DNA from 3 places in the Micromonospora sp. WMMD980 genome. Region 1 is predicted to be linked to each of the others. Evidence: riboswitches for the same ligand, from Rfam matches in the RefSeq annotation. Region 1 holds a riboswitch; each other region holds the start of a gene.
What was found. A riboswitch is a leader RNA that binds a small molecule or an ion and turns the genes downstream of it on or off. The one in region 1 is predicted to bind cyclic di-AMP.
Positions count from the first base shown of each region.

Region 2: linked by a shared signal. The riboswitch ahead of O7618_RS02225 (hypothetical protein) and the one ahead of O7618_RS22575 (hypothetical protein) in region 1 are both predicted to bind cyclic di-AMP.
Region 3: linked by a shared signal. The riboswitch ahead of O7618_RS25815 (NlpC/P60 family protein) and the one ahead of O7618_RS22575 (hypothetical protein) in region 1 are both predicted to bind cyclic di-AMP.

Region 1 is NZ_JARUBE010000003.1:4,795,157-4,805,272, forward strand. Features, by position in the region: gene O7618_RS22530 (DUF3152 domain-containing protein) at 1-196, opposite strand, end outside; gene O7618_RS22535 (DUF2786 domain-containing protein) at 451-1,641, shown strand; gene O7618_RS22540 (hypothetical protein) at 2,290-2,583, shown strand; gene O7618_RS22545 (CsbD family protein) at 2,644-2,817, opposite strand; gene O7618_RS22550 (heavy metal translocating P-type ATPase) at 2,887-5,142, opposite strand; gene O7618_RS22555 (hypothetical protein) at 5,139-6,047, opposite strand; gene O7618_RS22560 (heavy-metal-associated domain-containing protein) at 6,083-6,289, opposite strand; gene O7618_RS22565 (metal-sensitive transcriptional regulator) at 6,369-6,668, shown strand; gene O7618_RS22570 (YibE/F family protein) at 6,796-8,097, shown strand; cyclic di-AMP (ydaO/yuaA leader) riboswitch at 8,252-8,382, shown strand; gene O7618_RS22575 (hypothetical protein) at 8,387-9,412, shown strand; gene O7618_RS22580 (carbonic anhydrase) at 9,473-10,116, opposite strand, start outside.
Region 2 is NZ_JARUBE010000003.1:360,808-370,923, forward strand. Features, by position in the region: gene O7618_RS02195 (DsbA family protein) at 1-543, opposite strand, end outside; gene O7618_RS02200 (BON domain-containing protein) at 638-1,090, opposite strand; gene O7618_RS02205 (cellulose binding domain-containing protein) at 1,339-4,080, shown strand; gene O7618_RS02210 (hypothetical protein) at 4,157-4,561, opposite strand; gene O7618_RS02215 (STAS domain-containing protein) at 4,911-5,270, shown strand; gene O7618_RS02220 (SRPBCC family protein) at 5,373-5,825, shown strand; gene O7618_RS02225 (hypothetical protein) at 6,163-7,260, opposite strand; cyclic di-AMP (ydaO/yuaA leader) riboswitch at 7,265-7,395, opposite strand; gene O7618_RS02230 (cation diffusion facilitator family transporter) at 7,541-8,455, opposite strand; gene O7618_RS02235 (AAA family ATPase) at 8,532-10,116, opposite strand, start outside.
Region 3 is NZ_JARUBE010000003.1:5,467,817-5,477,932, reverse strand. Features, by position in the region: gene O7618_RS25820 (peptidoglycan recognition family protein) at 1-857, opposite strand, end outside; cyclic di-AMP (ydaO/yuaA leader) riboswitch at 1,091-1,228, shown strand; gene O7618_RS25815 (NlpC/P60 family protein) at 1,239-2,273, shown strand; gene dcd (dCTP deaminase) at 2,346-2,924, opposite strand; gene O7618_RS25805 (pyridoxamine 5'-phosphate oxidase family protein) at 3,003-3,551, shown strand; gene O7618_RS25800 (zinc metalloprotease) at 3,622-4,602, opposite strand; tRNA gene O7618_RS25795 (tRNA-Gly) at 4,805-4,878, shown strand; gene O7618_RS25790 (hypothetical protein) at 4,974-5,126, opposite strand; gene O7618_RS25785 (hypothetical protein) at 5,423-6,025, opposite strand; gene O7618_RS25780 (SRPBCC family protein) at 6,562-7,020, shown strand; gene O7618_RS25775 (hypothetical protein) at 7,030-7,419, shown strand; gene O7618_RS25770 (aminotransferase class IV) at 7,316-7,807, shown strand; gene O7618_RS25765 (GNAT family N-acetyltransferase) at 7,777-8,289, opposite strand; gene O7618_RS25760 (VOC family protein) at 8,294-8,680, opposite strand; gene O7618_RS25755 (LysR family transcriptional regulator) at 8,794-9,687, shown strand; gene O7618_RS25750 (NUDIX domain-containing protein) at 9,720-10,116, shown strand, end outside.

The sequences.
Region 1 (10,116 bases):
CGGCCACCGCGCCGACCGTGTCGGCGGTCCGGAAGCCGCCACCGCCGCGCGCGGGGTAGCTGATGCCGGGTGGGACCCGGCCGGCCACCGGGACCGGCGAGGGCGCGGCCGTCGCCGGCGGGCGCGCGGACGGCACCGCCGCCGGCACGGTCCGCTCCACGCCGCCCGAGGCCAGCAGGTCGGGTCGGGCACGCACGGCGTACCCTCCGCCGGCCGTGAGGCCGGTCACGACGAGGACCGCGACCAGCGCGCGGACGCCGGCCCGCGACCTCCGTCGCCGTCGATGCACGCCCCGGTCCCGCCCGCCCACGTCGCTCTCCGTCCGTCGTCCCGCCCGCGCTCCGCAGGAGAGTACGGGCGGCGGGGCCGGTCGGTTGAACCGATGGGCCGGGTACCGTCGAGTGCGGGGTGGGCGACCTGCCGCCTGTCGGAGTCCAGGGAGAGCCACCCGTGTCATCAGCCGAGCCGCTGCTCGACGCCGCCCTCGTGGCGGCGCGCGGCACCGACGTACGCGCCGCCGAGCGGGCCCTCGACGCGCTGGTGGTGCGCGACGGCGCGGCGGTGGACGCGGCGCTGCTCACCCGCCTGTGCCGCACGCTGGGCCGGCTCTGGCCGCGCGGCTGGCAACCGGTCGACCTGGACCGGCTCGCCGCCCGGCGACTCACGTCGCGCGGCGCCCGGCTGCTGCGTGACGCGCTGGCCGCCCAGCGGCGCACGCTGCCCGACCCGGTCCCGGCCTGGTTCGACGACCAGCTCGCCGACCTGGGCACCCGCTGGGACACCGACGCGGGTTGGCTGGACCGTCGCGCGGACGGCGACCGGATCACCGCGCTGCGCGACGCGGTCGACGCGCTCGTCCTGATCGAGGGGCTGCCCCCGATCGCGCTGCTCCGCCCGCCGCCCGGTGCCGCCGCCGTCCCGCTCGCCGCCGTCCCGGCCACCGGCTCCCGGATGCTCGACCGGGTACGCGCGCTGCTGGCCAAGGCCGAGTCGACCGCCTACCCGGCCGAGGCGGAGGCGTTCACCGCGAAGGCGCAGGAGCTGATGGCCCGGCACAGCATCGACACGGCGCTGCTCGACGCCACCGCGGCCCGCCCGGATCGGCCGGGCGGCATCCGCCTGGGCACCGACGCCCCGTACGCGGCGGCGAAGGCGCTGCTGATCCAGGAGGTGGCGGGCGCGAACCGGTGCGAGTCGGTGTGGTCCGACGACCTGGGTTTCGCCACCGTGCTCGGCTTTCCGGCCGACCTGGCCGCGGTGGAGCTGCTGCACACGTCGTTGCTGGTGCAGGCCACCGCCGCGATGCTGCGCGGGCGCGCCGCCCGGGGCCGGACCAGCGGGCGGCGCACCAAGGGCTACGATGAGTCGTTCCTCAACGCGTTCGCGCTGCGCATCGGGGAGCGGCTGCGGGCGACCAGCACGGCGGCGGCCGAGGAGCACGCCGACGGCCGGTTGCTGCCGGTGCTCGCGGCTCGCACGGACGCGGTCCGGGAACGCACCGAGCAGCTCTTCCCCGGCACCACCCGGCACCGGCTCCAGGTCCGCGACTCCGAGGGCTGGAGTTCCGGCACCACCGCCGCCGACCGCGCCTCCCTCGACGCCAACCACCCGACACCGCGCCCATTGCGCGGAGCCCGCTGAACCAGGCCCGCCTCGTCCTGCGGCGATCACGAGTGGTGGGCCCGTGTTTGAACCATGCGGGCAATCACCAGGCGTGACAGCGACGTCGGGGCCAGAGGTGACCGATCCGCGCCTTTGCTCTGCAGCCATCCGCGCAGCGGTGACGGATCGTCACCGAACCGGGCCATCACCGGTATCGGCGACTCTGACGTCAGCACAGGTCAACCGCCCGGTGCGGATATGGCTGCAGAGCAAAGGCGCCCAGATGCTCGGGCCACTCCCGGGCGATGCCATTACTCTCCGCACCCACCCGAACCGATCGCGCTGCGTAACCGACCGCTGGATCAGCTCAAGCCGAGCAGGAGCAGCGGAAGACCTTCAGGTCATCGCTTCTGCAAGGTGATCGACGCGTAATGGGCGAACCGCTCCACCGCCCAGTCGAACTGCGCACAGGCGTACCATTCCTGGCACTGCAGGCAGCCGCGCCTCGGCCCGAGCGATCACGAGTGGACCGCCGCAGGGGGCAGAGTCTGCACGTCGTGCTCCCCCACGGCGGGGCGGACGGAGCCCTCGGATTGCTGAAGTCCAGGAGCGCCCGACCGCTGTCTCACTGTCTCCACTTTGCCGCGCTGCCCGATGAGATCCGCCACCGGAGGTGGTCCACCAGGCATGGGAGATGTCTTCAGTCAACTGTCGGTGTCGCTGGACGGCTACGTGGCCGCGCCGGGTCAGAGCGTCCAGGATCCGCTCGGCCGGGGCGGCCTGCGGCTGCACGAGTGGGCCTTCGCCACCGAGAGTTGGCGCGCGCAGCACGGTCTCGCCGACGGGGAGCGCACCGTCGACGCCGAGGTGATCGGCGGCGGCACGCCGCTGTTCGACGGGCCGCTGGACGTCGCCCTGGCGCCGGAAAAGGTGGTGGCGGCACCCGGCGTCACCCACCTCCGCTACCGGGTACGCCACTGACCACAACACGCACGCCGGGCCGGCCCGAAGGCCGGCCCGGTGGGTTGTGCAAGTCGTACGTCAGCTCTTGAAGGCGTCCTTGATCTTCTCGCCGGCCTGCTTGAGCTTGGCGCCGGCCTGGTCGTTGCGGCCCTCGGCCTCGAGGCGCTCGTCGTCGGTCGCCCGGCCGACGCCCTCCTTGACCTTGCCCGCGGTGTCCTGGGAAGCGTTGTCGATCTTGTCGTCGAGACCCATGGGAACCTCCACCTCAGCTGTTGCGTGACGACAACTGGTTACCCCGGCGGTCGCCGGCCCAATCCCACGTCACCCGATCGGGCGAAACCGCCGCAGCCGGAGGCTGTTCGCCACCACGAAGACCGACGAGAAGGCCATCGCCGCGCCGGCGAGCATCGGGTTGAGCAGCCCGGCGGCCGCCAGCGGCAGCGCGGCCACGTTGTAGGCGAACGCCCAGAACAGGTTGCCCTTGATGATCGCCAGGGTGCGGCGGGAGAGCCGGATGGCGTCCGCCGCGGCCAGCAGGTCACCGCGGACCAGGGTCAGGTCGGCGGCCTCGATCGCCACGTCGGTGCCCGTGCCCATGGCCAGGCCGAGGTCGGCCCGGGCCAACGCGGCGGCGTCGTTGACCCCGTCGCCGACCATCGCCACCACCCGGCCCTCGCGTTGGAGCCGCTCGACCACCGCCACCTTGTCGGCCGGCAGCACCTCGGCGATCACCTCGTCGATGCCCACCTCGGCGGCCACCGCCGTCGCCACCGTGGTGTTGTCGCCGGTGAGCAGCACCGGGGTGAGCCCCAGGCCGCGCAGCCGGTCGACCGCCGCCCGGCTGGTCGACCTCACCGCGTCGGCCACCGCGAGCACCCCGCGGGCCCGCCCGTCCCAGCCGACCAGGACCGCCGTCCGACCGGCCGCCTCCGCGCCGGTCACGGCCCGCGCCACCTCGTCGGGTACGTCGAGACCGCGCTCCCGCAGCAGCCGGAGCCGCCCGACCAGCACGGCCCGGCCGTCGACCGTGCCGGCCACGCCCAGCCCCTCGGTGTTGGCGAAGTCGGCGACCGCCGGCAGCGGGCCGGCAGCCGTCGCTGCCTCGGCCACCGCCCGGGCGATCGGGTGCTCGGAGGCCGCCTCCAACGCGCCGGCCAGCCGGAGCAGCTCGCCGGCATCCTCGCCGGGCGCGGGCCGCACCTCGGCCAGCGCCATCCGGCCGGTGGTGACGGTGCCGGTCTTGTCCAGCACCACGGTGTCGACCCGGCGGGTGGACTCCAGCACCTCCGGCCCCTTGATCAGCACACCGAGCTGGGCGCCGCGCCCGGTGCCGACCAGCAGCGCGGTCGGCGTCGCCAGGCCCAGCGCGCACGGGCAGGCGATGATCAGCACCGCCACGGCGGCGGTGAACGCGGCGGTCGGCCCGCCGCCGGTGCCGAGCCACCAGCCGAGCGTGGCGGCGGCCAGGGCGATCACGATCGGCACGAAGACGCCGGAGATGCGGTCGGCGAGCCGCTGCACCGCCGCCTTGCCGGTCTGCGCCGCCTCCACCAGCCGCGCCATCTGGGCGAGCTGGGTGTCCCCGCCGATCCGGGTGGCCCGGACCACGAGCCGGCCGCCGGCGTTCACGGTCGCGCCCACCACGGCGTCGCCCGGCCCCACCTCGACCGGCACCGATTCGCCGGTGAGCATGCCGGCGTCGACCGCCGAGGTGCCCTCCTCGACCATGCCGTCGGTGGCGATCTTCTCGCCCGGCCGGACCACGAACCGGTCGCCGACCGCGAGCTGGTCGACCGGGACCCGCACCTCCTGCCCGCCGCGCCGCACCGCGACGTCCTTCGCGCCCAGTTCGAGCAGGGCCCGCAGCGCGGAACCGGCGGTGCGCTTGGCGCGGGCCTCGAAGTAGCGCCCGGCCAGGATGAAGACCGTGACGCCGGCGGCGGCCTCCAGGTAGATGTTGCCGGCGCCGTCGCCTCTTGTGATGTCGAACCGGAACGGGTGCGTCATCCCCGGCATCCCGGCATCGCCGAGGAAGAGCGCCCAGAGCGACCAGCCGAACGCGGCAAGCGTGCCGAGCGAGACCAGGGTGTCCATGGTCGCCGCGCCGTGCCGCAGGTTGACCAGCGCGGCCCGGTGGAACGGCAGCCCGCCCCAGACCACCACCGGCGCGGCCAGCGTGAGCGAGGCCCACTGCCAGTGGTCGAACTGCCAGGCCGGCACCATGGCCAGCACGATCACCGGCAGGGTCAGCACGGCGGAGACCCACAACCGGGTACGCGCGCCGCGCAGCTCGTTCACCGGCTCACCGGCCGTGGTCGCCTCGGTCCGGGTGGGCGGGGGCGGCACCACTGCCGTGTAGCCGGTCTTCTCCACGGTGGCGATCAGGTCGTCCGGCGCGACCTCGTCGGCGTACCGGACGGTGGCCTTCTCGGTGGCGTAGTTCACCGTGGCCTCGACGCCGTCCATCCGGTTGAGCTTCTTCTCGATCCGGGCCGCGCAGGACGCGCAGGTCATGCCACCGATCGTGAGTTCGATCTGGTTCGGCGCGGTCGGCAGCGCCTTTCCCGTGGTGGTCATCGCGGCACCTCCCCGGTGGGGTCGCCGGCCACGACGGTGAACTCGGCGGTGTGCACCGCGTCGCCGTGCCGGAAGTCCAGGTAGAGACGGTACGCCCCGGCGGAGGGCACCTCGGCCGCGAACGTGACCGCCGGTCCGGCCGGGGTCCGCCCGTCACCGAGCTCGCCCTCCGGGTGCACGTGCAGGTAGGCCAGGTCGCCCTGACGCAGCGCCACCAGGTGCCCGTACGCCCCGAGGTAGGGCTGGAGGTCGGTGACCGGGCGGCCGCCCCGGCTGACCGAGAGCGTGAGCCGGCTGGTGCGACCCGGCTCCGGCGTGCCGGTGAGCGTCACCGTGTAGCCGTCGACCGTCGTGCTGGTCGCCGGGGACGGCAGCGGCCGGGCGGCCAACAGGCCGGGAACGGTGACGTCGACCCCGAGGGTCAGCGCCTCCCCGCCGGTGGGGGTGAAGTCGGCGAACGCCCGCCAGACGCCGGGCGCGGCGAGCGGCGAGGCGACCCGCCAGGTGCCGTCGTCGGCCAGCTCCGGGTGCACGTGCCGGAAGCCGGACAGGTCGCGTCGGGCGACGATCAGGTGCATGCGCCTGTCGTGGGCCACCTCGTAGCGGGTGACCGGCTTCCCGTCCGGGCCGGTGATCCGGAACGCGAACTCGCCGGCCGGGGCGGTGACCGGCTGGAGCGTGTAGCCACGCTCGGCGACGAGCAGCCCGCCGGGCAGGTGCGCGGCGTCGCCGGAGCCCCGGTCGCCGTGTCCGGCGGCGCCGGTCCCGTGGTCGGTGTCGGTGGGGTCGTGGCTGGTCTCGGCGGCCGGGGCGACGGGACCGGCCAGGTGACCGATCCCGTACGCCCCGCCGAACACCGCCGCGAGGCCGAGGGCGAAGCCGCTCAGCTTCGTCGCCGTGTTCATGGTGCCTCCTCCGGTTGACGGATGCGTTGGGCCCGTCAGGCCTCGGCGAGGTCGTAGCCGGCCTCGTCCACCGCGGCGTGGACGGCGTCGGCGTCCATCGGGCCCTGGCTGGTGACGGTGACCCGGCCGGTGGCCAGGTCGACCTTGACGTCGGTGACGCCCGGCAGCGCGGTCAGTTCGGCGCTGACCGCGTTGACGCAGTGGCCGCAGGTCATGCCGGTCACCCGGTAGGTGGTCTCCATCTCGCCCTCCGATCTGATACCCCCTAGGGGTACATGGTGAACCTTACCATACCCCCGAGGGGTACGGTATCCTCGGCACATGACCACCCCGTCCACCCCGACCCGGGGCTACACCGCCAGCAAGGACCAGCTCCTCGCCCGGCTCCGTCGCGTCGAGGGGCAGGTCCGGGGCATCGAGAAGATGGTCGAGGACGACCGCTACTGCATCGACGTGCTGACCCAGATCTCGGCCATCCAGGCCGCGCTGGACAAGGTCGCCCTGGGCCTGCTCGACGGCCACGCCCGGCACTGCATGCACGAGGGCGCCGCCGAAGGCCGTGCCGACGAGATGGCGACCGAGATGATGGCCGCCGTGGGCCGCCTCATGAAGCGCGGCTGACCCCCTCCCCCCGTGGGGCTGGCTACCATGGCCCGGCGACGAACGGGCGTGGCCAGCACGCGCCCGCGCCGGCCGAGGACCAGTCGGGCCGGCGACCGGGTCGCGCCGTCGACAGTTGGGAGACGCCGTGGGCGCCGACCACAGCCGTCCCGCCCCCGCGCCGCCGCGCGTACGCCGGCTCCTCGTCGCGACAGTGGTGCCGCTCTTCGTGCTCACCGTCGTCGCGGCGCTGGCGCTCTGGCCCCGGCAGGGGCCGGAACCGGCGGGCGGCGAGAACGTGCCGCGCCACCACGGCACGGTGACCCGGGTGGTGACCGAGCCCTGCCCGCCGACCCCGGAGGCGCCGACGGGCGCCGCGGGACGGTGCGGCACCGTGACCGTCGCCGTGGAGCAGGGCCCTGACGCGGGCCGGCAGGTCGAGACGCCGATCCCGGACGGCCCCGGCGCGCCCCGGGTCGAGGTCGGCGACAAGGTGATCCTGGTCGAGCTGACCGACCCGGCCGATCCGACGGTGAAGACCTACAACATCGCCGAGCATCAACGCGGGACGTCGCTGATCTGGCTGGTGGCGCTCTTCGCGGCCGCGATCGTGGCGTTCGGCCGCTGGCGCGGGCTGGCCGCGCTCGGCGGGCTGGTGGCCAGTTTCGCCATCCTGCTCGGCTTCGTGCTGCCGGGGATCGGCGCCGGCCGGTCCCCGCTGCCGGTGGCGATCGTCGGCGCCGCGCTCATCATGTTCGTGGTGCTCTACCTGACGCACGGGATCAGCGCGCAGACCTCGGTGGCCGTGCTCGGCACACTCGGCAGCCTGGTGGTCACCGGCGTGCTCGGCACGCTCGCCACCGGCGCCACCCACCTGACCGGCTTCGGCAGCGAGGACGCCACCACACTGTCCATGTTCCAGGGTGACGTGGACCTGCACGGGCTGCTGCTGGCCGGCATCATCATCGGCTCGCTGGGCGTGCTGGACGACGTGACGGTCACCCAGTCGGCGACCGTCACCGAGCTGGCGCGGGCCAACCCGGGGCTGTCCCGGCGGCAGCTCTACCGGGCGGCCACCCGGGTCGGCCGGGCACACATCGCGTCCACCGTCAACACCATCGTGCTCGCCTACGCGGGCGCCTCGCTGCCGCTGCTACTCCTCCTGGTCGCCGACTCCCGCCCGGTCGGCGAGATCCTCACCAGCGAGTTCCTCGCCCAGGAGATCGTCCGCAGCGCGGTGGCCACGCTCGGCCTGATCGCCGCCGTACCGCTGACCACCGCGCTGGCCGCGGTCGTCACCACCGCCGGGCGGCGCGGGCCGGACGCGGACGCCGCGTCGCCGCCCACGGCCCGGCCGCCGCGCGGGCCGAACGAGGCGCTGGAGGCGCTCGGCGGCGGGTCCGCCGCGCGACGGCCCGGCGAACCGAGGAGTACGGAGGCCACATGGTGACACTCCGCAGCGTGACGGCCGACGTCAAACGCGATCCTGCTCACGCTGGGCAATGTCGAATTCTCGCGATTGGTCGGCTTCCGGACGTAGATCCCCGGTCGGGATCTCGGGTAACCTCGCCCCCGGTCACCGCCGAAGGCGCGCACCGGCGCCTGCGGTGCCGCCGCCCAATCGCCTCCGGGCGAACCGGGGAACCAGGTACATGGGGTGAATCCGCGCGAGCGGTAGGGGCCGCTTCCGTCCCGAACCCGTCAGCTAACCCGGTCGGCGGTCGACGGAAGGGAACACTGTGACGGCACCCCTGCGCCGCTGGTCGACACCCGTGGTGGCCGTGCTCGCCGCGTTCGCCGTGCTGGTCGGGCCGACCTCGGCGACGGCCGCCCCGCACGCCGCCGCTCCCAAACCCTCCGGGCACGCGGAGGACGACGAACCGCCGCTCATCACCGAGGCGATCGACTCCGCCAACCGGTCCTACCTCCAGGCGAAGTCGAAGCTCGCCAAGTCGCAGGAGCGCCAGAAGCGGCTGACCGCCGAGAAGGCGGCGGCCGAGGCCGAGCTTGCGGCGCTCAGCCCGCAGGTCAACCAGATCGCCGCGCAGTCCTACCGGACCGGTCGGATGGGCGCGATGGCGATGCTGCTGGAGAGCCGGTCGCCCGACTCGTTCGTCGAACGCGCCAGCGCCCTGGACGAGCTCAACCTCTTCAACGCGCAGCGGCTCGCCGCCATCAACGCCGCCAAGACCCGCGCCGAGCAGGCCCAGATCGCCGCCGACGCCGAGGTGCGCGAGCAGGAGAAGCAGACGAACGCGATGGCCCGCGAACGGACCGCGGCGCAGAAGGCGCTGAAGCTGGTCGGCGGCCTGGGCTTCACCGGCGGTCTGGTCTCGGCGACCTCGCCGGTCGCCAGGATCGGTCCCGGCCGCACCGCCGACGGCGGCTGGAAGGCGGAGTCGTGCAGCGAGAACGACCCGACCACGTCCGGTTGCGTCACGCCGCGCACGCTGCACGCCTACAAGGAGGTCAAGCGCGCCGGCTTCGACCGCTTCGTGGGTTGCTACCGACCGGGCGGGCCGTGGGAGCACCCCAAGGGCAGGGCCTGCGACTGGTCGCTGCAGAACAGCGGCTTCTCGCCGTGGCACAACAACGACACCCGCAGGTACGGCAACGAGGTGGCCGCCTTCCTCATCCGCAACGCGGACCGGTTGGGCATCTACTACGTGATCTGGAACCGGCAGATCTGGTTCCCGGCGACCGGCTGGAGTTCCTACAGCGGGCCCTCCAACCACACCGACCACGTGCACATGTCGCTGCTCTGACCCGACCGGCACGAAGAAAAGGGGCCGCCCGAGGGCGGCTCCTTTTCGGGTTTCCGCGACTCAGCCGGCGAGCGCCGGGTCCGCCGGCGCGGCCGGCGCGGGCAGCGCGGCCGGGGACTGCGCCACCGTCCGCACCTCGCCGCCGCTGAGCCGGTACGACATGCCGACCACCGCGCACGACCCGCCGGCCACCCGCTCGGCGAGCACCGTCGAACGGGCCAGCAGGGTCTCCACGATCTGCGCGATGTGGACGTCGACGATCCCGTCCAGATCCTCGATGCCCTGCCGGGCGGCGCGGAGCAGGCTGGGCGACACGGCGTCCACCACCGCGCCCAGGTGCCCGGCCGGGGCGGAGCCGGTGCGGACCGCCTCACGGGCCGCCTGGACCGCGCCGCAGGAGTCGTGACCGAGCACCACCACGAGCGGCGTGCCGAGCACGGTCACCGCGTATTCCACGCTGCCGAGCACCTCGGGGCCGGCGGTGTGGCCGGCGGTGCGCACCACGAAGAGGTCACCGAGACCCCGGTCGAAGATGATCTCGGCGGCGAGCCGGGAGTCGGAGCAGCCGACCACCACCGCGAACGGGTGCTGGCCCTCGGCGACCGCCGTCCGGCGTCCGGCGTCCTGGTTCGGGTGCTGCGGCACACCGGTGACGAACCGGTGGTTACCGGCACGCAGTTCGCCGAGTGCCTCGTCGGGGGTGG
Region 2 (10,116 bases), 4.4 Mb from region 1:
GGCGGCGGCGTCCACCACGGCGAGCAGCTCGGCCAGGTCGTAGCCGCCGTCGTGGCGGGTGTCGTTGACGAACAGCGTCGGGGTGCCGTTGACCCCGCTGCGGATCCCGCCCACGAAGTCCTGCCGGACCCGGTCGGCGTGGGCCTGCCGCCCCACCTCGGCGCTCACCTCGTCGGGCGCCAGCCCGACCTGCTCCACGCCGAGCGACAGGTGCACCGGGTCGAGTTGGTCCTGGTGTTCGTAGAGCCAGTCGTGCATCTCCCAGAACCGGCCACGCGCGCCGGCCGCCTCGGCGGTCTCCGCCGCGTTCTCCGCGTACGGGTGGACGTTGGTGATCGGGAAGTGGCGGTACGCCAGCCGCACCACGTCGGCCCGCTGGCGCAGCACCTCGGCCAGGTTGGGGTAGGCGGCGCCGCAGAACCGGCACTGGAAGTCGCCGTACTCGACGATGGTGACCGGCGCGTCGACCGGCCCGCGCACGTGGTCCCGCTCGCCGACCGGGATCCGTAGCCGGGCGGTGGTGACCTGCAACGGCGTCGTCATCGGGCGTCCATTCGCCGGTTCGGATCACTCATGCCTCCCACCCTCGCCCGCGCCCGGGTGAGTCCGGCTCACCCGGGCCGGGTGGTTCCGGGGCTCAGCCGGCGCGTACCGCGATCCCGTTGCGCAGCCCGCACACGCCGGGCAGCCGGGCGACGGAGCGTTCGGCGGCCCGCCGCTGGTACTCCCAGTCGACCTCGCCGTGCAGCGTGACCCAGCCGTCGGCGACCGTCACGTGCAGCGCCCCGACCGGCGCGAACGCCTCCCACTCCAGGGCCCGCACGGCCGCGACGGCGATCTCCGGGTCGTCCCGGCCGGGCGCGGCGGCGATCCGGACGGCGAGGTCGTCGGCGACCGCGCGCACCCCGGCGACCCGGTGCGCGGCCTGCTCGGCCGACCACTTCGCCGGGTAGCCGTCCACCCGGCCGGTCAGCGTCACCACGCCGCCGGCGACGCTCGCCCCCACGTCGTCGAGGCCCGCCCGGGCCAGCGCGTCCCGCACGGCGGACCGGATCTCCCGGTCGGTACGCGTGCTCGTCTCGGTGGCCATCCCGCTCTCCTCCCGGTCGGTCGGCGGCGCGGTCGCGCAAACCCGATGCTGCGCGTCGTCGGGGTGAGTCGTCCTCATCCAGACCGGATGACGTGGGAGCGCTTCCATGAACCGACCGACCGGCGTACGCTGAGGATCCCTCGGCTGCGGGAGCCAGCACGCCGACGGGGAGCCCGGGCCGCTCCCCGACGCCGCGTCACCCCCTGCTCCCGTTCCCTCACCACAGGGCATCCGAGAGGACCGCTCCAATGCGCAGAAGTCTCGCCGGGCTGGCCGCCGTCGCGCTGGCCGCCACGGCGGCGGCCGTCGTCGTGCCGCTCGTCACCACCGGCGCGCCCCCGGCCTCCGCCGCGGCCGCCGAGCCGTACACCTGGAAGAACGTCCGGATCGACGGCGGCGGCTTCGTGCCCGGCATCGTCTTCAACCCCACCGAGAAGAACCTGATCTACGCGCGGACCGACATCGGCGGGGCGTACCGCTGGGAGCAGGCCACCGGCTCGTGGACGCCGTTGCTGGACTGGGTCGGCGCGGACCGGTGGGGCTGGAACGGGGTGGTCAGCCTGGCCACCGACCCGGTGCAGACCAACCGGGTGTACGCGGCGGTCGGCATGTACACGAACGACTGGGACCCGAACAACGGGGCGATCCTGCGCTCGACCGACAAGGGCGCCACCTGGCAGGCCACCGAGTTGCCGTTCAAGAACGGCGGCAACATGCCCGGCCGGGGCATGGGGGAGCGGCTCGCCGTCGACCCCAACCGGAACAGCGTCCTCTACTACGGCGCCGAGGGTGGCAACGGCCTGTGGCGCAGCACCGACTACGGGGTGACCTGGGCCAGGGTGGCCGCCTTCCCGAACGTGGGCAACTACCGGGCCGACCCGAACGACAGCAGCGGCTACCAGAGCCAGAACCAGGGCCTGACCTGGGTGAGCTTCGACAAGAGCACGGGTACGGCCGGCGCCGCCACGAACACGATCTACGTCGGCGTGGCGGACAAGCAGAACCCGGTCTACCGCAGCACCGACGCCGGCGTCACCTGGGAGCGGATCCCCGGCCAGCCGACCGGCTACCTGGCACACAAGGGCGTGGTGGACCCGGTCGGCGGCTTCCTCTACATCGCCACCAGCGACACCGGTGGCCCGTACGACGGCGGCAAGGGTGACGTGTGGAGGTTCGACCGGGCGACCGGCGCGTGGACGCGGATCAGCCCGGTCCCGTCGTCCAGCGGGGACGCCTACTTCGGCTACTCCGGACTGACCATCGACCGCCAGCACCCGAACACGCTCATGGTCGCCACCCAGATCTCCTGGTGGCCGGACGCGATCTTCTGGCGCAGCACCGACGGGGGCGCGACCTGGACCCGGATCTGGGACTTCACCAGCTATCCGAACCGGAGCAAGAGATACGCCATGGACGTCAGCTCGGTGCCGTGGCTGACGTTCGGGTCGAATCCGGCCCCGCCGGAGGAGACCCCGAAGCTGGGCTGGATGAACGAGTCGCTGGAGATCGACCCGTTCGACAGCGACCGGATGATGTACGGCACCGGCGCGACGATCTACGGCACCACCGGCCTGACCAAGTGGGACACCGGCGGCACGTTCACCATCACGCCGATGGTGAAGGGGCTGGAGGAGACCGCGGTGCTCGACCTGATCAGCCCGCCGTCCGGGGCGCCGCTGGTCAGCGGGCTCGGCGACGTCGGCGGCTTCCGGCACACCGACCTCGGCGCGGTGCCGCCGATGATGTTCACCCAGCCGGGGTTCACCAGCACCACCAGCCTCGACTACGCGGAGACCAAGCCCGCGGTGATGGTGCGGGCCGGCAACTTCACCGACTCCGACCGGCCCAACGACAGCCATGTGGCCTTCTCCACCGACGGCGGGGCCAACTGGTTCCAGGGCACCGAACCCGGCGGGATCAACAACGGCGGCACGGTGGCCGCGTCCGCGGACGGCGGCCAGTTCGTCTGGTCGCCCGGCGACGCCGGGCAGCAGGTGGTCCGCTCGGTCGGCTTCGGCAACTCGTGGACCGCCGCCACCGGCATCCCGGCCAACGCGACGGTCGAGTCCGACCGGGTCAACCCGAACAAGTTCTACGGCGTCAGCGCCGGGAAGTTCTACGTCAGCACCAACGGCGGGGCGAGCTTCACCGCCACCGCGGCGACCGGACTGCCCACCACCGGCGTCAAGTTCAAGGCGCTGCCCGGGGTCGAGGGCGACCTCTGGCTGGCGGGCGCGGGTGGCCTGTGGCACTCCACCAACTCCGGGGCCAGCTTCACGAAGCTGACCGGCGTGTCGTCGGCGGTGAACGTCGGCTTCGGCAAGGCGGCGCCCGGGAAGACCTACCCGGCGTTGTTCACCGTCGGCACGGTCGACGGCACGGCCGGGGTGCACCGTTCCGACGACGCCGGCGCGACGTGGGTGCGGATCAACGACGACAAGCACCAGTACGGCAACGCGGGCGAGGCGCTCACCGGCGACCCGCGCGTCTACGGCCGGGTCTACCTGGGCACCAACGGCCGGGGCATCCTGGTGGCGGACCGGCTCGGCGGCACGCCGACGCCGACCCCCACCTCGGCGAGCCCGACGCCGACCCCGTCCTCGCCGTCGCCCTCGCCGACCCCGACGCCCACGCCGACCCCCACCCCGACCGCGCCGAGTCCCACGCCGACCCCGTCGTCGACCGGGCGCGGGTGCGCGGCCGCCTACGCGGTGACGAACACCTGGCCGGGTGGTTTCCAGGGCGAGGTGGCGGTGCGCAACTCCGGCACCACGCCGATCGCCGGGTGGACGCTGACCTGGACCTTCCCGGACGGTCAGCGGATCTCCCAGCTGTGGAGCGGGTCGTACACGCAGACCGGCGCGGCAGTGACGGTCACCGACGCGGGCTGGAACGGCAACCTCGGCGTCGGCGGGTCGACCACTGTCGGCTTCACCGGCACCGCGACCGGCGGCAACCGCGCGCCGACCGTCTCCTGCGCCGCCCGCTGAGCCGGGGAGAAGGCACGACAGCGGTGGCCGCTCCCGAGTGTGGGGGCGGCCACCGTTCTGCGGGTGAGCCGTTCGGTCAGCCGTCCAGGCCGGCCGGGGAGTTCGGCCGGTCGACGTCCACGAACTCGATCTCGTCGGCGCCGCCGTCGCGGCTGCCGGCGGCACGGGCGGCGGTGCCGGCGGCCCAGCCGATGGCCGCGCCGGCCAGGGCCGCCGCGATCAACAACGTCCAGGGCAGCGCGGGACGGCGACCGGCGAGCGCGTCGAAGGCGAGGCCGGCCCGTCGGCGTGCCTCGTCGGCGGCGGAGCCGACCAGGTCGGTGGCGTCGTCGGCCAGGCCGGAGGAGCTGCGGCGGGCGGTGCGGGTGACGTCGCGCACGCTGTCCCCGGCGGAACCGACCGCGGAGAGCAGGTGCTGCCACGCCTGGTCCGCGACCCGCTCGGGCTTGCTGCGGCGGTCGATCAGGCTGGATCCGAACATTGTTCTACCTCCTCGGGGTGCCACTCCCGCTGGGCAGTGCCCCACCCGCTGCCGTCCCAAACGCCCGACCGCTCACCCGAACGCGCCGACGGGTGGGTGTTCCCCGGGACGTGCGCGGGCCCGCTACCCTGGGTCGGCGGATCGGTCGACCCGGCTCGGTCGTTCGGCTGGTCACGGTCCGCGTCGAAGGGGAATTCGGAACCCGGAGGTCCGGATTGGGCTCGCCCAGGTGTGCCCAGTCCGCGAATTGCTCATCCCGGGGGGTGGCGACCGGGGCCGTTGGAGGAATACTCTCGGTCGCGGCCCGCGTACTGATGAGGCGCCCGTTGGGGCGAGTGGAGGTGCTCGCGTGAGCCTGTCGATCGTGAAGTCGTTGCGTCCGGGTGGTGCCGTCCAGATCGCGCCCCGAGGGGAGATCGACGTCGACACCGCGTACGAGGTGCGGGAAGCGATCGCCGAGGTGCTCGCCAAGGGGCGCCCCGCGCGGATCGAGCTGAACATGCGGCTCGTGACGTTCATCGACTCCGTCGGCATCAGCGCCATGGTGGCCGGCTTCCAGACCTGCGAGGTCAGCGGCGTCAAGCTCGTGGTGACCGAGCCGAGCCGGTTCGTGCACCGCCAGCTCTGGGTGACCGGCCTGCTCGGCCTCTTCGGCGCGCCCGAGCCCTGGTTCGCCGACGACACCCCCGAGGTGCTCCCCGGCGCCTGACGCCCGCCGACCGGCCCCACCGACCGGAGGACCTTCGACCCGTTGCCAGCTTGGCCCCGGTACGGGACGATCGTCCGGACCCACGACGGCGAGGGGGACCGGTTGCAGAGTAGCGACAGTTTCAGCTACACCGTGCAGGCCCGGTGCCGCCGGGCGGATGCGGTGGACCTGCTCGGTGACCTGAGCCGGCAGGGTGAGCTGCATCCGTTGATCGTGCGGGTGCGGCAGTTGCCGCCCCGGCCCGGTGCGCTGGCCAGCTATGCGATCACCGACCGGCTGGAACTCGGACCGCTGCACTTCCCGGTGACCTACCAGGCCGACGTGTTGATCGCCAACGACGACGAGGTGGTCACCGTGGCACGGCAGCAACCGGCGACCACGGTGCGCAACCACACCCGGCTGCGCGACGAGCCCGACGGCGTGGTGCGGATCGACGTGGAGATCACTCTCACCGCGCCGGCGCCGCTGTTCGGCTACGCGTTCCGCCAGGCCCGGGCGGCCCACCTGGGCCTCGCCGCCCGGCTCGGCGCGACCCTGGAGGGCCGGCCGGCCTGACCCGCCCCCATGGCTTGTGGGTGGAGACGGGGTGAGCAGCGCGCTGGCGGTCCCGATCAGCCAGACCGCCACGCTCAGCGGCGCGAACAGCCAGGTCACCAGCAACGCCGCCGCCGGATAGACCACCTCGGGGTCGGCCCCGCGCAGCCCGGCCACGCCGAGCGCGAGCAGCGTCAGGTCGGTGCCGAGCCAGCCCAGCGACGTGGTCAGGTGCGCGGCGAGCAGCACTTTGCGGCCGGCGGGGGAGAGTCGTCTCATGCCACCGATCGTCGGCCGCCGCGTGGCCCACGTCGTGGGTCAGGCGGCGACACCAGGCGTACGTCGGTGAGCGTAGTGCTCAGTAGACCGACAGGTGCACGTGGTTGGTGTGGTCGCTGGACGGGTCGCCGTTGCCACCGCTGTACGACTTCCACCCGCTGCTGGGCAACCAGATCCGCTTGAACCAGATCACGTAGAGCACGGCGAGCGGGTCGGCGTTGCGGATGAAGTACGCGGACAGGTTGTTGCCGTACGTCTTGTCCCCGCCGCTGGCGACTCCGCCGAAGCCGTCCTTCTGCGCCGCGAAGTCGCAGGCCCGCCCCTTCGGGTGCTCACCGGAGCCGCTGGGCCGATGGCAGGAGACGTACCTGGTGAAGCCGGCCGCCTTGGCCTGCTGCAACGCGTGCAGCGTGCGCGGGGTGATGCAGCCGCTGGCCGGCGTCGGGTCGTTGACGCTGCACGACTCCGCAGGCCAGGAGCCGTCGGAGTTGCGCTTGGCCGGCTTCGCGTTCGCCGTGGACGTGCCCCGGGTGCTGCCGCCGTCGTCGCCCGCGTCGCTGCCGCGGCTCGGGGCCGGCCGCCGGTTGGCGACCTCCAGCGCCCGCTCGGCCTGGTTCTTGCGCTTCGCCATCAGCGTGACCTGCTTGCGCTGTTCGGTGATCTCGCCGTCGAGCGCGGCGCGGGTGCGGGTCGCCTCGTCCCGGGTGGCGATCAGGTCGCGCAGCGTCCGGTCCTCGTGCGCGGCGACCGTCTCCAGCGCCGCGGCCCGGTCCATGAAGCCTTCCGGCGTCCGGCTGGCGAGCAGTGCCGCGGCGGTGCCCATCCGGCCGGTGCGGTACGCCACCCCGGCGATCTCACCGACCTTGGCGTCGCGTTCGGCCAACTCCACGTCGATGGTCTTGAGTCGGTCGTTGAGCTGCTTCTGCCGGGTCACCGAGCGGTTCAGCGCGGCCTTCGCCTCCAGCCAGCCCTTGCTGGCCGCGTCGAGCTGGTCGCGCAGCGCGGGGGTGCCGCCCTCGTCGTCGCCGGGCGCGGCGGCGAGCAGGCCGGTCGGGGAGGCCGCCCGCGCCGCCGGGGCGGGGGAGACCGGCACGGTCCCGACGCCGAGGGCCAGCGTCGCGACGAGTAGGGCCGCCAACCGGGCGGCCGTCCGTCGTACAGGTGCCACTGTGGGCATTCGCGTGTCCTTCCGTCAACCGCCGACCGGGTTAGCTGACGGGTTCGGGACGGAAGATCCCTACCGCTGACGCGGATGCACCCCACGTACGTGGTTCCCCGGCTCGCCCTGCGGGCGATTAGGCGCCGGCCGCGCCCACGGGTGCCGGAGTGACGCCCGAGGTGTGGCCGCGGCCGAGCCTACCGGCGTTGCCCGGAGCCGGCTCCGCCACCCGGAGCCGGTAACCGGGCAAAACCGGCATAGGCCAACAATAACCACGCTGATTTAAGTCTGTCCTCAATTACCACCCGGTCGGGCCACAGGTGCCGGCTGACGCTCCGGGTTCGATCTGCAACGTGGCGTGGTCGATCGAGAAGTCCTCGTGCAGCGCGGCCCGGGCCGCGGCCAGCACGTTGGCGACCTCGGCGCCCCCGTCGACGGTGAGGTGCGCCGAGGCGACGTCCATGCCCGAGGTGAGCGTCCAGACGTGCAGGTCGTGCACCTCGGCCACGCCGGGCACGGCGGCCAGCCGGTCGTGCACCGCGGTCACCTGGAGGTGCTCCGGTGCGGCCTGCACCAGGATGCGCACCGCGGCGCGGCCGAGCCGCCAGGTGCGCGGCAGGATGAACAGGCCGATCGCCACCGCGACCACCGGGTCGGCCCACCACCAGTCGGTGAGCGCGATGACCAGCGCGGCGCCGATCACGCCGAGCGAGCCGAGCAGGTCGCCCAGCACCTCCAGATAGGCGCCCCGCAGGTTGATGCTCTCCTGCGCGCCGGAGCGCAGCAGCGCGAACGCGGCGACGTTGGCGAACAGGCCGAGCACGGCGACCACGAGCATCGGGCCGGCGAGCACCTCGGGCGGCTCGCCGAACCGGCGGACCGCCTCGACGAGGACGTAGATCGCGACGGCGCCGAGCAGCACCGCGTTCGCCAGCGCCGCGAGCACCTCGAGTCGGTAGAGCCCGAACGTGCGCTGCGGGTCGGTGCGGGCGCGTCGGGTGGCGCTGATCGCCGCGAGCGCCATGCCGATGCCCAGCACGTCGGTGAACATGTGCCCGGCGTCGGAGAGCAGGGCGAGCGAGCCGGTCGTGACGGCGGCCACCGCCTCGACCAGCATCAGCGCGGCGAGCAGCGCGAAGGCGGCCCAGAGTCGCCCTGCGTGGCGGTGCGCCGCGTTCGCCACCGCGCCGCTGTGGTCATGACCTGCGCCCACGCACACACCCTCCGCCTCGTGCCCCGGCCGGAACCAATCTATGCTCACATCGCTATGTGTGCAAGTGAGGGTGGGGTCACGCCACCGGGTCGAGCGTGGTCAGGCGCTGGGTGGCCCGGGAGAGCGCCACGTAGAGCGTGCGGACCCCGGAACCCGGATCGGCCCGGATCTCACCCGGCGCCACCAGCACCACACCGTCGTACTCCATGCCCTTGGCCTGCAGGCTGGTCACCACCTGGAGCCGGCCGCCGCCCAGCTCGCCCAGCCAGCCGGCCACCTCGTCCCGGCGCGGCACCGGCGTGATCACGCCGACCGTCCCCTCCACCTCGGCCAGCAGCGTCCGGGCCGCCTCGACAGTGGCCGCCGGCAGCTCGGCGGCGGCCACCGTGCGCCGCACCGGCGGCACGCCGGTGGACCGCACCGCGTCGGGCAACGCCAGATCCGGGTACAGCCGGCGGATCTCCGCCGCCGCCACCGCGAAGATCTCCGCCGAGTTGCGGTAGTTGGTGGTCAGCTCGTAGCGGTGCCGGCGACGCCGGCCCAACGCCTGGTCCCGGGCCCGGTCCAGCTCCTGCGGGTCACCGGTCCAGGCGGTCTGCGCCGGATCGCCGACCACGGTCCAGGACGCCAGGCGGCCGCGCCGTCCGACCATCCGCCACTGCATCGGCGACACGTCCTGCGACTCGTCCACCACCACGTGCGCGTAGTCGCGGTAGTCCGCCGGACGCTCCCGGGCCGCCGCCCGCGCGGCGCGCTGCCGATCGGCGTACGTGCTCAGCTCCCGCACGCCGCCGGCGAGCTGGTACGGGTCGCGCTTCGGCTTCGCCCGCCGCACCGGCGTGCCGAGCAACGCGTCCAGCTCGTCCAGCAGGGCGATGTCGGCGACGGTCAGCCCGTCGGTGTCGAGCGTCCGGTAGGCGTCGGTGAGCAACCGGATCTCGGCCGAGGAGAGGACCCCGCCGGCGTACCGGCGCAGCCGCTCCGGCCGGGCCAGCCAGCCCAGCACGTGGCGCGGGTGCAGCCGGGGCCACCAGGCCTTGAGGAACTCGCGGAACTCCGGCCGCTCGATGATCTCGTCCTCGAACGCCGGCTGCTCCGGCAGCCGGCCCACCCGCAGCGTGCGGGCCTGCGCGAAGAGCGCGGCGAGCACCGCGTCGAACGCGGCCCGGCGCACCTCGTTACGGCGCGCGCCCCGGGTCAGCGTCCGGTCCCGCACCGCGTCCAGCGCCGGCCGGTCCAGCCGCAGCAGCTCCCCGCGGTAGAGCAGGCGCAGCTCCGCCGGGGAGTCCGGCACCGCGTCCCGGACCGCGCGCTCCAGCACCCGGCGCATCCGCAGCGAACCCTTCACCGCCGCCACCTCCGGCGGGTCGGTCCGGGTCGCGGACAGGCCCGGGAAGAGCGAGCCGAGCGAGTGCAGGGTGGCGGTCTCCTCGCCGAGCGACGGCAGCACCGACGCGATGTACTCGACGAACACGCCCGACGGCCCGACCACCAGGATGCCGCCGCCGGCGTACCGGGCCCGGTCGGAATAGAGCAGGTACGCGGCCCGGTGCAGGGCCACCGCCGTCTTGCCGGTGCCCGGGCCGCCGGAGACGATCGTGACGCCGTTGCCGGGGGAGCGGATCGCCTCGTCCTGCTCCCGCTGGATGGTGGCCACGATG
Region 3 (10,116 bases), 670 kb from region 1:
TTGCCGTAGTCGCCCGGGTCCGCGCCGAGCTGCTCGTAGGGCGCGGGGATCCACTCACAGGCCAGCCGCACCGGGCATTCCAGCCCGTCCGGCCGCGTGGCGTGCCGCAGCCCGAGCCGGGTCAGGGCGGCGCGGTCCGGACGCGCGGCGGTGGCGGCCAGCGTGACCCGCTGCCCGTCGTCGGTGGTGCGGGTCGCGCCCTGGCCGAGCTGGTCGTAGACCTCGTCGGCGAAGGCCGCCGCCGCGTCGGTGGTGTCCGCGCCCGAGTAGCGGGCCACCGCGCCGTACCAGGCCGCCGGGTCGCTGGCGGCGCCGACCGGCCCGCCCAGTGCCTTCTGGTACGAGGCGAGCAGCGCCGCGCCGCCACGGATGTTCGCGGCCGGATCGGTGCGCAGCTTCTGCGCGTCGAGCCCGGTGAGCGTCGCGGCGGCGTCGACCGTCTGGAGCGAGGCCGTCGGCAGCGGCGTCTCCCGGGCCGGCGCGGCGGCCGTGGCCGGGTCGAGCGTGAGCGGGCGCGAGTCGTCGCCGCGCGGGTCCTCGTCCTCGTCGACGTGCGCGCTGCCGGGCGTGGCGAGCACGTGGGTGGCGTCGGTCAGGTGCATCGGGCCGTAGCCGCCGCTGGTGCTGGGCTGGCCCGGGTGGACGTCCCAACGGGACTCCAGGTAGGAGACGCCGAGCAGCACGTTCGGCGGCACGCCGTACTCGGCCGCCGCGGCGGCGTACTGCTGCTGCCGGTCTCCGACGGCCGGCGCGGCGGGCGCGGCGATCACCGGGCCGGTGGTGGCCAGTGCGGTCGCGGTCGCCACGGCGGCGGCGAGCAGTATCCGTCCGCCCGACGGCGGGGGTGAGAGGTGCATCGAACCTCCTGGACAGGGATGGGGGTCACTGCGTTCCCACCCTCACTCCGGGCACCCGCGTCGGTCAATACCTTTCCGGTGTTGAAAGTTGCGTGAAAGAAAGCTTCACTCGCGTCTCGCGTCAGATATTGGGTACGGAGTGTCACTGCCGTTCGGGTTGCGGATCGATAACGGAGGTACCTACTCTGGTCAATCGTCGGCCGCCAGTTTCATCGTCCAACCCGGGCGGTGACGGTCCGACACCGCCGAGTCGCCCACGGGCGAACCGGGGACCCAGGTACCTGGGGTGAATCCGCAGCCACTGCGGTAGGGCGGCTCCCTTCCCGCCCGAACCCGTCAGCTAACCCGGTAGGCGGTCAGACGAAGGAGTACGGACGCCCGGTGGCACACCATGCCCCGCGGCCGACGTCGAGCCGGTCGATCGACCGGTCCGTGGTCGTGCCGCGTTCCCGCTGGTCCCGCTTCACCACCACACTCGCCGCACTGGTCGGCGCCGCGGTCGTCATGACCGGTGGCGCGACGGCGGCCCACGCCGAACCCTCGGTCGCCGAGATCGAGGCCCAGATCGACCGCGACTGGAACAAGCTCGAACCCGTCATCGAGCAGGTCAACGCCGTACGCGAGCAGCTCGCGGTGCGGCGCCGGCAGGCCGACGCGCTCGGTAGGCAGATCACCCCGCTGCAGGCGCGGGTGGACGCCGCGCTCGGGCAGGTCGGCGGGCTCGCCGCCGACGCGTACAAGGGCGACAACCTCTCGACCGTGAACGCCCTGCTGGGCAGCCGCTCGCCGAGCGAGCTGGTCAGCGGCCTGGAGATGCTCGACCGCTTCGCGCACCACCAGCAGGAGCAGGTGCGCGACATCGCCGAACTCCGCGACGAGCTGGCCGCGAAGAAGAAGCCGCTGGACGCGATGGTCGCCGACCTCAGTCGCACCGAGGCGCAGCTCGCGGCGAAGAAGAAGCAGATCGACGCCGAGATCGCCAAGCTGCAGAAGCTGCGGCTCAAGGTCTACGGCAACGGCGGTGGCGGCCCGCTGCGTCCGGCGCCCTGCCCGTCCGGGTATCCCGGCGGCGCGGCCGGAGTGGCGGTCAAGTTCGCCTGCGCCCAGATCGGCAAGATCTACGTCTGGGGCGCCGCCGGCCCGGACCACTTCGACTGCTCCGGCCTGACCATGGCCGCCTGGGCGAAGGCCGGCGTCTCGCTGCCGCACAACGCCCGCCAGCAGCACAACGTCACCCGGCGGGTCAGCCGCGCCGAGCTGCGCGCCGGCGACCTGGTCTTCTACTACGGCGACCTGCACCATGTGGGCATGTACGTCGGCGACGGTTGGGTGGTGCACGCCTCCCAGTCCGGCAAGCCCATCACGATGAAGCGCGTCGACGACGGCGACATCAACAGCTACGGCCGCCCCGGCTGAGGTGCAAGGAGGGGCCCCCTGTTAACGCATTCCGCATAACAGGGGGCCCCTTTTAACAGGCGGCGGGCGGCGTCAGCGCGTCGGCCAGGTGCGCCAGCTCTGCCAGGAGCGGCTCGGCGTGGGGCCGCGCTGGCCCTGGTAGCGCGAGCCGTAGACGGCCGAGCCGTACGGGTGCTCGGCCGGCGACGAGAGCCGGAAGATGCACAGCTGACCGATCTTCATGCCCGGCCAGAGCGTGATCGGCAGGTTCGCCACGTTGGACAGCTCCAATGTGACGTGCCCGGAGAAGCCCGGGTCGATGAAGCCGGCGGTGGAGTGCGTCAGCAGGCCGAGCCGTCCCAGCGAGGACTTGCCCTCCAGCCGGCCGGCCAACTCCTCGCCGAGCGAGATCACCTCGAGCGTGGACGCGAGCACGAACTCGCCCGGGTGCAGCACGAACGGCTGCCCCTCCGGCACCTCCACCATCGAGGTCAGGTCGTCCTGCTGCACCGACGGGTCGATGTGCGTGTAGAGATGGTTGTTGAAGACCCGGAACAACCGGTCCAGGCGTACGTCGATGCTGGACGGCTGCACCAGCGTGGGCTCGAAGGGCTCCAGCGCGAGCGTGCCCGCCTTGATCTCGGAGACCAGGTCGCGGTCGGAGAGCAGCATCGGAACACCATAGCGACCGGTGCGGGTGACCTGCGTGTCGGACTGCGCTCTCGTACACCTGTTCGATAGGATGTCGGCATGGCTTCCTGGTCCGAATTCGCCGCCGACGAGCCCCGCCTCGCCGCCGAGATCCGCCTTCTGTTCCAGCAGTACGGGCCGGGCTTCGGCTACCTCGCCACGGTCCGCGCCGACGGTGGCCCCCGGGTGCACCCGGTCTCCCCGCTGATCACCGATGACGGGCTCTGGTGTTTCGTCATCGACTCGCCGAAGCGCCGCGACCTCGAACGCGACGGCCGCTACGCGCTGCACTCCTTCCCGCCGGAGGAGAGCGACGACGAGGCATACGTGGCGGGTCGGGCTCGCCCGGTTTCCGATCCGGCCGCCGTGGCCCGGTTGGCCCGGCTCGGCCGGGCGACTCCGCAGGGCGATTGGCGGTTGTTCGAGTTCACCGTCGATGTGGCGATGCTGACCCGGCGCGACCAGGTGGCCCGCCCCGGTGCCGGCGGGCCGCAGGTGCGGCTCTGGCTCGACCCGCACGACGCCACGCCGGTCCGGCGACGCGACCCGCTCGTCGCCGAGGGTCGACGCGGCCGGCACGGCTTCGACACCCGCCGCCCGGCCGCCTGACCGGGTCCGCAAACGACAGGTGCCGGCCCCGTCCGAGGACAGGGCCGGCACCGGTACGCGGTGCGGCAGGTCAGGCCGCGCGGTAGGCGTTCCACGCGGTGAGCATGCGGCTCGCCTGGCCGGCGGTGAACTGGTACATGCAGGAGTCGTAGGTGTAGTCCATGAAGTTGGTGATGGGGTCCTTGCCCGTGGCCGAGCAGGTGTCCCGACCGGTCGGGCAGGCGTACGCCGGGGAGGCCTCGGCCGGGGTGTCGGAGACGCTGTCACCCGAGCCCGAGCAGCCGCCCTGGAAGGTGTGGTAGAGGTTCAGCCAGTGGCCGATCTCGTGGGTGCCGGTGTCGCCCTGGTTGTAGTTGGTGGCGGTGCCGCCGGGCAGGGACTCGTTCAGCACGACCACGCCGTCCATCTTGTCCAGCGTGCGCTTCGGGAACGTCGCCCAGCCGAGCAGGCCGTCGCTCAGCTCACCGAGATACATGTTCAGCGTGTTCTTGCCGCCCGTGCGCAGCGAGGTCTTCATCGACCGCTCCGCCGAGGAGCCCTGCACGATCGGGTACCACGACGGGTTGGTCACCCGGTTGATCTTGGCGAGCTGGAAGGAGAACGCGGTGGCCGCGCCGCCCGTCGAGCCCGAGTAGGACTGGTTGAGCACGCTGATCTGCTGGTTGATCAGCGAGTCCGGGATGTTGCCGCCGGCCCGGGTGCTGTTCTCCTGGATGACGTGCACGACGACCGGGATGGTGACGGTCGCCAACGGGGTGACCGCGCCGGTCCGGAAGTTGGCCCGCTCGCGCTGCGCGGTGGCGAGGTCGGCCTCGCGCTCGCGTACCTGCTTGGCGGTCAGGTGGTTCGGGTCGAGCTTGGCGTGGCCGCCCTTGGCGACGCGGGCGTCGGCGTGGGCGTCGGCCGGCTCGGCGCAGACGCCGGCCGGGGCGGCCGAGAAGGCCGAAGCAGCGGGGACGACGCCGACGGCCGCGGTGCTGAGCAGCAGCGCGAGGGTCGACGTCGCGACACCGGCGGTACGCCGGGTCAGCAGGTTGGGACGGAGTCCCATGGGCCCACCTCTTTCTGACGGCGTGACCGGGGGTGTGTCACGCCGGGTCGGAAACGTGGAGCAGACGTTACATCCCATCGACAAATTTGAGAACGGCCATATGTTGCCGGCATGCAACATCGCTTGATCAACTGGCCGGACCGCTCCGGCGGGGGTGCCTGGGTGCACGGGGATGGTGACCTCAGGTACAGTGGTGCCGCCTGCGGGTGTAGTTCAATGGCAGAACATCAGCTTCCCAAGCTGACAGTGCGGGTTCGATTCCCGTCACCCGCTCCACCACGAAGGCCCTGCCCAGGACGCGAGTCCGAGCCAGGGTCTTCGACGTTCCACCGGCCATCAGCGCCCCTCCGGCCATCCACCGGCCACGCTTCTCACCTGCCTTCTTGCCCTTGTCCGAGGGCTCGGCCACGCAGCGGCCGACCTTGTGAAAAGGCGATGCGCCGCTGCGCGGCCAGCCGCCGCACGTAGTGGATGCTCATCTTCATCGGCGGCGCGGCTTCCTCCACCGTCAGCACCTCATCCACTGACCGTCATCCCTCCCCGCTCTCGGTGGGCTTGCAGCTAGTTGCCGAACGTCAGGCGGGTCGGCAGCCCGTCTCGCGGCGTCGAGCCGGGCGCGCCACTGCCTGCGTTCCGAGATGGCGTGGAGGACTCGGTGGCCGATGGGTGGCACGTCGAGGTCGGTGGGTTTGTCGAGTTCCCAGGCGTGCCATCGCTCGCCGCTGGCTGTGACGGTGTCGGCGTCGCGGTCATAGTGTGGGCCGCTCCACCTTGTCGTCGTCCGGATGTGCCCGGCCGGCCTGTGCCCGCCGGTTCGCTCCTACTTGAGGGGGTCGGTGCTGATGTAGAACACCATCCCGACCAGAGCCAGCACGTCGACCGTCAAGAGGACGAGGTGTACATACCGGTGCCGGCGCACCATCGTGCCGGCTACGAGTGTCGCCGGCGTGTGCTCCAAGAGCGCCGCGATCCTGTCCAAGCGCGTTCGGTACCCGCCTGGACGCACCCGGTTGTGACCGCCCACTGCCGGCGTCAGGGCAGCGATCGGAATGGGCGAGTGCCCGGAAACCTGCAGCTCGATGCCAAACCCATCGATCCGGACCCCATCGACCAGTGACCGCGGAACGCTGTATCTGACGAGCGGGTTGCCCACGACGACATGCGTGCGGGTCACCGCCACGAAGGCAGCCGGCCCTGCGAGGTACATGAGCAGCACAAGCGTGCCGATCGGCACAAGGAGCAGCAGCAGCATCTGGGAGGTGTAGGGGATGTGGGAGGGCGCTACCCAGACGAAAATGCCGGTCGCCGTGCCCATGGCGATTGCCAACAGGGCGAGCGGGTCATTCCGCCGGATCATGGCCTCAACTCCCCACCAGGCCAGCTGACCGCCCCACACGGATACGGTCAAGGTCACCAACTGCACCAAGTAACCCGGTCCGCGTCGGTGCCCCAGACTAGCGGCAGGTCCCACACACCGGCTGACAGCAGTTCTGACCTTTGCAAGGCAGGGTCATGATGTACGCGTGGGGCGGAAGGCACTGGACCGTTGGTGCGGGCGTACACCCGGAAAAGCAGCACGAGTTGGCTGCTCCCTCTCCTTCCTTGCTGGCTACGCGTTATGGAGCTGGGCCGTGCACGACTGGGCCGATGCCAGCGGCTACCGCGGCTTGTTCGACGGATGGCGCCCGTGGTACTTCGCCGTCGCCGCCGTGACCTACTGGCCGCCTGTGTGCCTCCTCTGGTGGTCGATGTTCCCGAGGGCGGGACTGCTTCCATGGATGCGCGGGTGAAGGGCTAGTAGGTCACCTCCCTCTGGCGGGACACCTGCGCCCGTACTCGTTCCGGCGCGCCACCAGGCCGGACCGGCCGAGGTCGGCGTCGCCACCCGTCCGGCGTTTCCGAGTCTCGATGGCGCGTCTGCCACAATGCGGCGTGCGCATACGCCTTCGCATGATGAGAGTGGCGGCCGATCCGGTGCGGGTCCATGAGACGACCACCGTCGACCTGCCGGTGAATGCGGAGACGGCATTTTCGTTCATGTGGGATCCAGCGTCCACCCGCACGCTCTTCGACTCGACGGAAGTGGCGGTGACTCTGCCCGGGCGTAGCGGGGTCGGCGAGATCCAGGCGTTCGTGCAGCGGACCCCGGAGGGCCGGCTCGGCATTCTGCACGAGGTGATCGAGATGGAACAGGGCCGCCGCGCGGTGACGCGTAGTCTGATGTACCCGCCGACGTGGGGTGCGCTCACCGTTGAGCCGCTGGACCCTGGATCGTGCCGCCTCACTCAGGAGTTCTGGGCCGACCTTCCCGCGGGCGTGCTGGCGGGCACCGACCGGGCATTGCGCGATCAGTTTCGCCAGCGGTTGCACGAGCTGGCCGCCCGACTCGGCGCCTGGGCTCGCGATCACCGCCCCTAGAGTTCCGGCATGGGGTTCTTCGCCGTACACCGCAACGGCCGGCCGGCGACCGCCGACGACCTGGCGCCGCTCGCCTTCGCCGGCAACGCCCACTTCACCGCGATGCAGGTGCGCGACCGCCGGGTGCGCGGCCTCGACCTGCACCTCGCCCGCCTGCGGGACGCCTCCCACGAGCTGTTCGGTACCGCGCTGCCCGACGACCAGGTGCGCGCTGCGATGCGGGTCGCCATCCAGGCCGGCCCCGCCGGACGTCACGCTGACCGCCACGATCCATCCCGGCGAGAGCGAACCGGACCTGCTGGTCCGGACCCGTGCCCCCGCGTCACCGCCGGCCGGGCCGCTGGCGCTGGCGGCGTACGAGTACGAGCGGTTCCTCCCGGCGGTGAAGCACGTCGGTGAGCTGGCGAAGAGTCACCTCGCCCGCCGGGCGGTCCGGGACGGCTTCGACGACGCCGCGTTCGTGGATCGGACGGGCCGGTTCACCGAGGCGACGATCTGGAACCTGGTGTTCGCCGACGGTGACGCGGTGGTCTGGCCGGATGCGCCGATGCTGGTCGGCACCACCATGGGCATCCTCCGGCGGCAGTTGGACCGGCTCGGCGTGCCGCAGCGGACCCGGCCGGTGACGCGGGACGACCTGCCCGGCTTCGCCGGGGCGGCGGTGCTGAACTCTCGGACACCAGGGGTGCCGGTGTCCCGGATCGGCCCGGTGCGGTTCCCGGAGGCCGAGGAGTTCTTGGCCACGCTGCACCGGGCCTACCAGGCGGAGCCGCCGGTGGAGGTCTGAGCGGTCAGGTCGAGGACGTGCCGCACGGCCGGCTTCCCGCCCACCTCCACCTCGCCGTCCGGCACGAAGCCGGCGCGCCGCAGCACCGTCAGCGACGCCGGGTTCGCCAGCGCGGCCGAGGCGACCAGCCGGCGCAGACCGTACTCGGTCCGGGCCAGGTCGCAGACGGCCTGGACGCCGCGTCGGGCCACGCCGCGCCCGGTGGCGTGCTCGGCCACCCGGTAGCCCAGTTCGGCGCCGCCGTCGGCCACGTCGAAGAGGTTGAACCGGCCGAGCACGCTGCCGTCGTCGTCCACCAGCAGGTGGAAGTGGCAGACGCCGCGCTCCTGCTCGTCGAGCAGGGCCGCGTGCCGGGCCGCGAAGCCGGCGAAGTACGCGTCGCCCCGGTCGGCGACGAACCGGGCGAAGTATGCCCGGTTCTCCCGCTCGAACCGCAGCAACGCGGGCGCGTGGTGGGCGGCGAGGCGTTCGAGGTGTGGCACCGCGTCAGGCTAGCGAGTCGTAGCTGCGGAGTTCGACCGTGTTGCCGTCCGGGTCGCTGACGTAGATCGAGGTGCCGGTGCCCCGCGCGCCGAAGCGCGGCACCGGCCCGGTCAGCACCGTGAACCGCCCGGACGCCACCACCGCCGCCCAGTCGACCGGCGCCACCACCAGGCAGAAGTGGTCCACGTTGGACCCGCCCGGCGCGCCGGCCACCAGGTCGATCATGGTGCCGGCGTCGACGCGCACCGAGGGGAACGGCACCTCGCCGGCGCGCCAGCGGTCGACCCGCACCGGGGCCAGGCCGAGCGTGCCGCAGTAGAAGTCGAGGGAGCGCTCGACGTCCTCCACCGCCAGCACCAGGTGGTCGAAACCGGTCACACGCATCGTCATCAGATCCTCCTGACCAGGTTGGGAACACCGTCAACCCTGGTCGGAGGCGGCGGCCGGACCAAGACGCGATCGCTCTACCATCGTTGCCCGACGGTCAACGACGGGAGCGCCGGGTGCTGGAGCGGTACGAGATCGAGGCGTTCCTGACCTTGGCCGAGGAGCTGCACTTCGGGCGCACCGCCGAGCGGCTGCGGGTGACCACCGGGCGGACCAGCCACGTGGTGCGGAGGCTGGAACGGCGGATCGGCGCGCCGCTGTTCGAGCGGACCAGCCGCGTGGTCCGGCTCACCCCGATCGGTGAGCGCCTGGCCGAGGAGATGCGCCCACTGGTGGCCGGCATCGAGGAAGCGGTCCGGCGGGCCGTGGACGCCGGGCGTGGCCTCACCGGCGAGCTGCGGGTGGCGTACGTCGGTGAGTCGACCGCCCCGGTGCTGCTGCGGGCGGTGGCCCGGTTTAGCGAACGCCACCCGGACTGCGAGGTGCACGTTCACGAGGCCCCGCTGGCCACCACCCGGTCGAGCCTGGTCGACGGCACGATCGACGTGCTGATCGCCTCGTACCCGTTCGACGGGATGGCGAACGGCCCGGCGCTGCTGCACGAACGCCGGCTGCTCGCGGTGGCCGCGGGTCACCCGCTGGCCGGCGCGGAGTCGGTGTCGCTGGAGGTGCTCGGCGACCATCCGGTGATCCAGTATCCGGCGGTGACGTCGGCCGCGTTCAAGCGGGACCGCACGCCGGACCGGACGCCGGCCGGCCGCCCGGTGCCGAAGGGCCCGGTCGGCGGCAGCTTCTCCGAGATGCTCGCGCTCGTCGCGCTCGGGCGCGGGGTGCTGCCGGTCGGCGAGCAGACCCGGCAGTACCACGCCCGGCCCGACCTGGCCTACGTGCCGATCCACGACGCGCCGCCGATCCGGCGCGGTCCGGTCTGGCTGGCCGGCAACACCACCACCCGGGTACGCGAGTTCGTCCGCGCGGCGGTCGACGCCAACCCGCCCCCGGCGGACTGACACGGTCGTACCCGGCTGGCAGCATCGGCCGGATGCGGGACGAGATCCGGGCCCTGGTCGAGGAGTTGACGCCGGGCGACGAGCGGGAGGCGCGGCACCGGGAGGAGGCGCTGGCCTGGCTGGCCGGCACGGAGGACGTCTTCCGCCGGGTCAAGCCGCGCACCCCGTCGCCGCACCTGGTCGCGTACTTCCTGCTCCGCGACCCGGCCGACGGCGCGGTGCTCCTCGTCGACCACCGCAACGCCGGCATGTGGCTGCCCAGCGGCGGTCACGTCGAGCCGGGCGAGCACCCGGCCGAGACGGTGCGTCGCGAGCTGCGCGAGGAGTTGGGCGTGCCGGCGGTGTTCGCGCCGGCGTACGGCGAGCGCCCGGCGTTCCTCACGGTCACCGAGACGGTCGGCCCGCCCGAGCAGCGGCACACCGATGTCA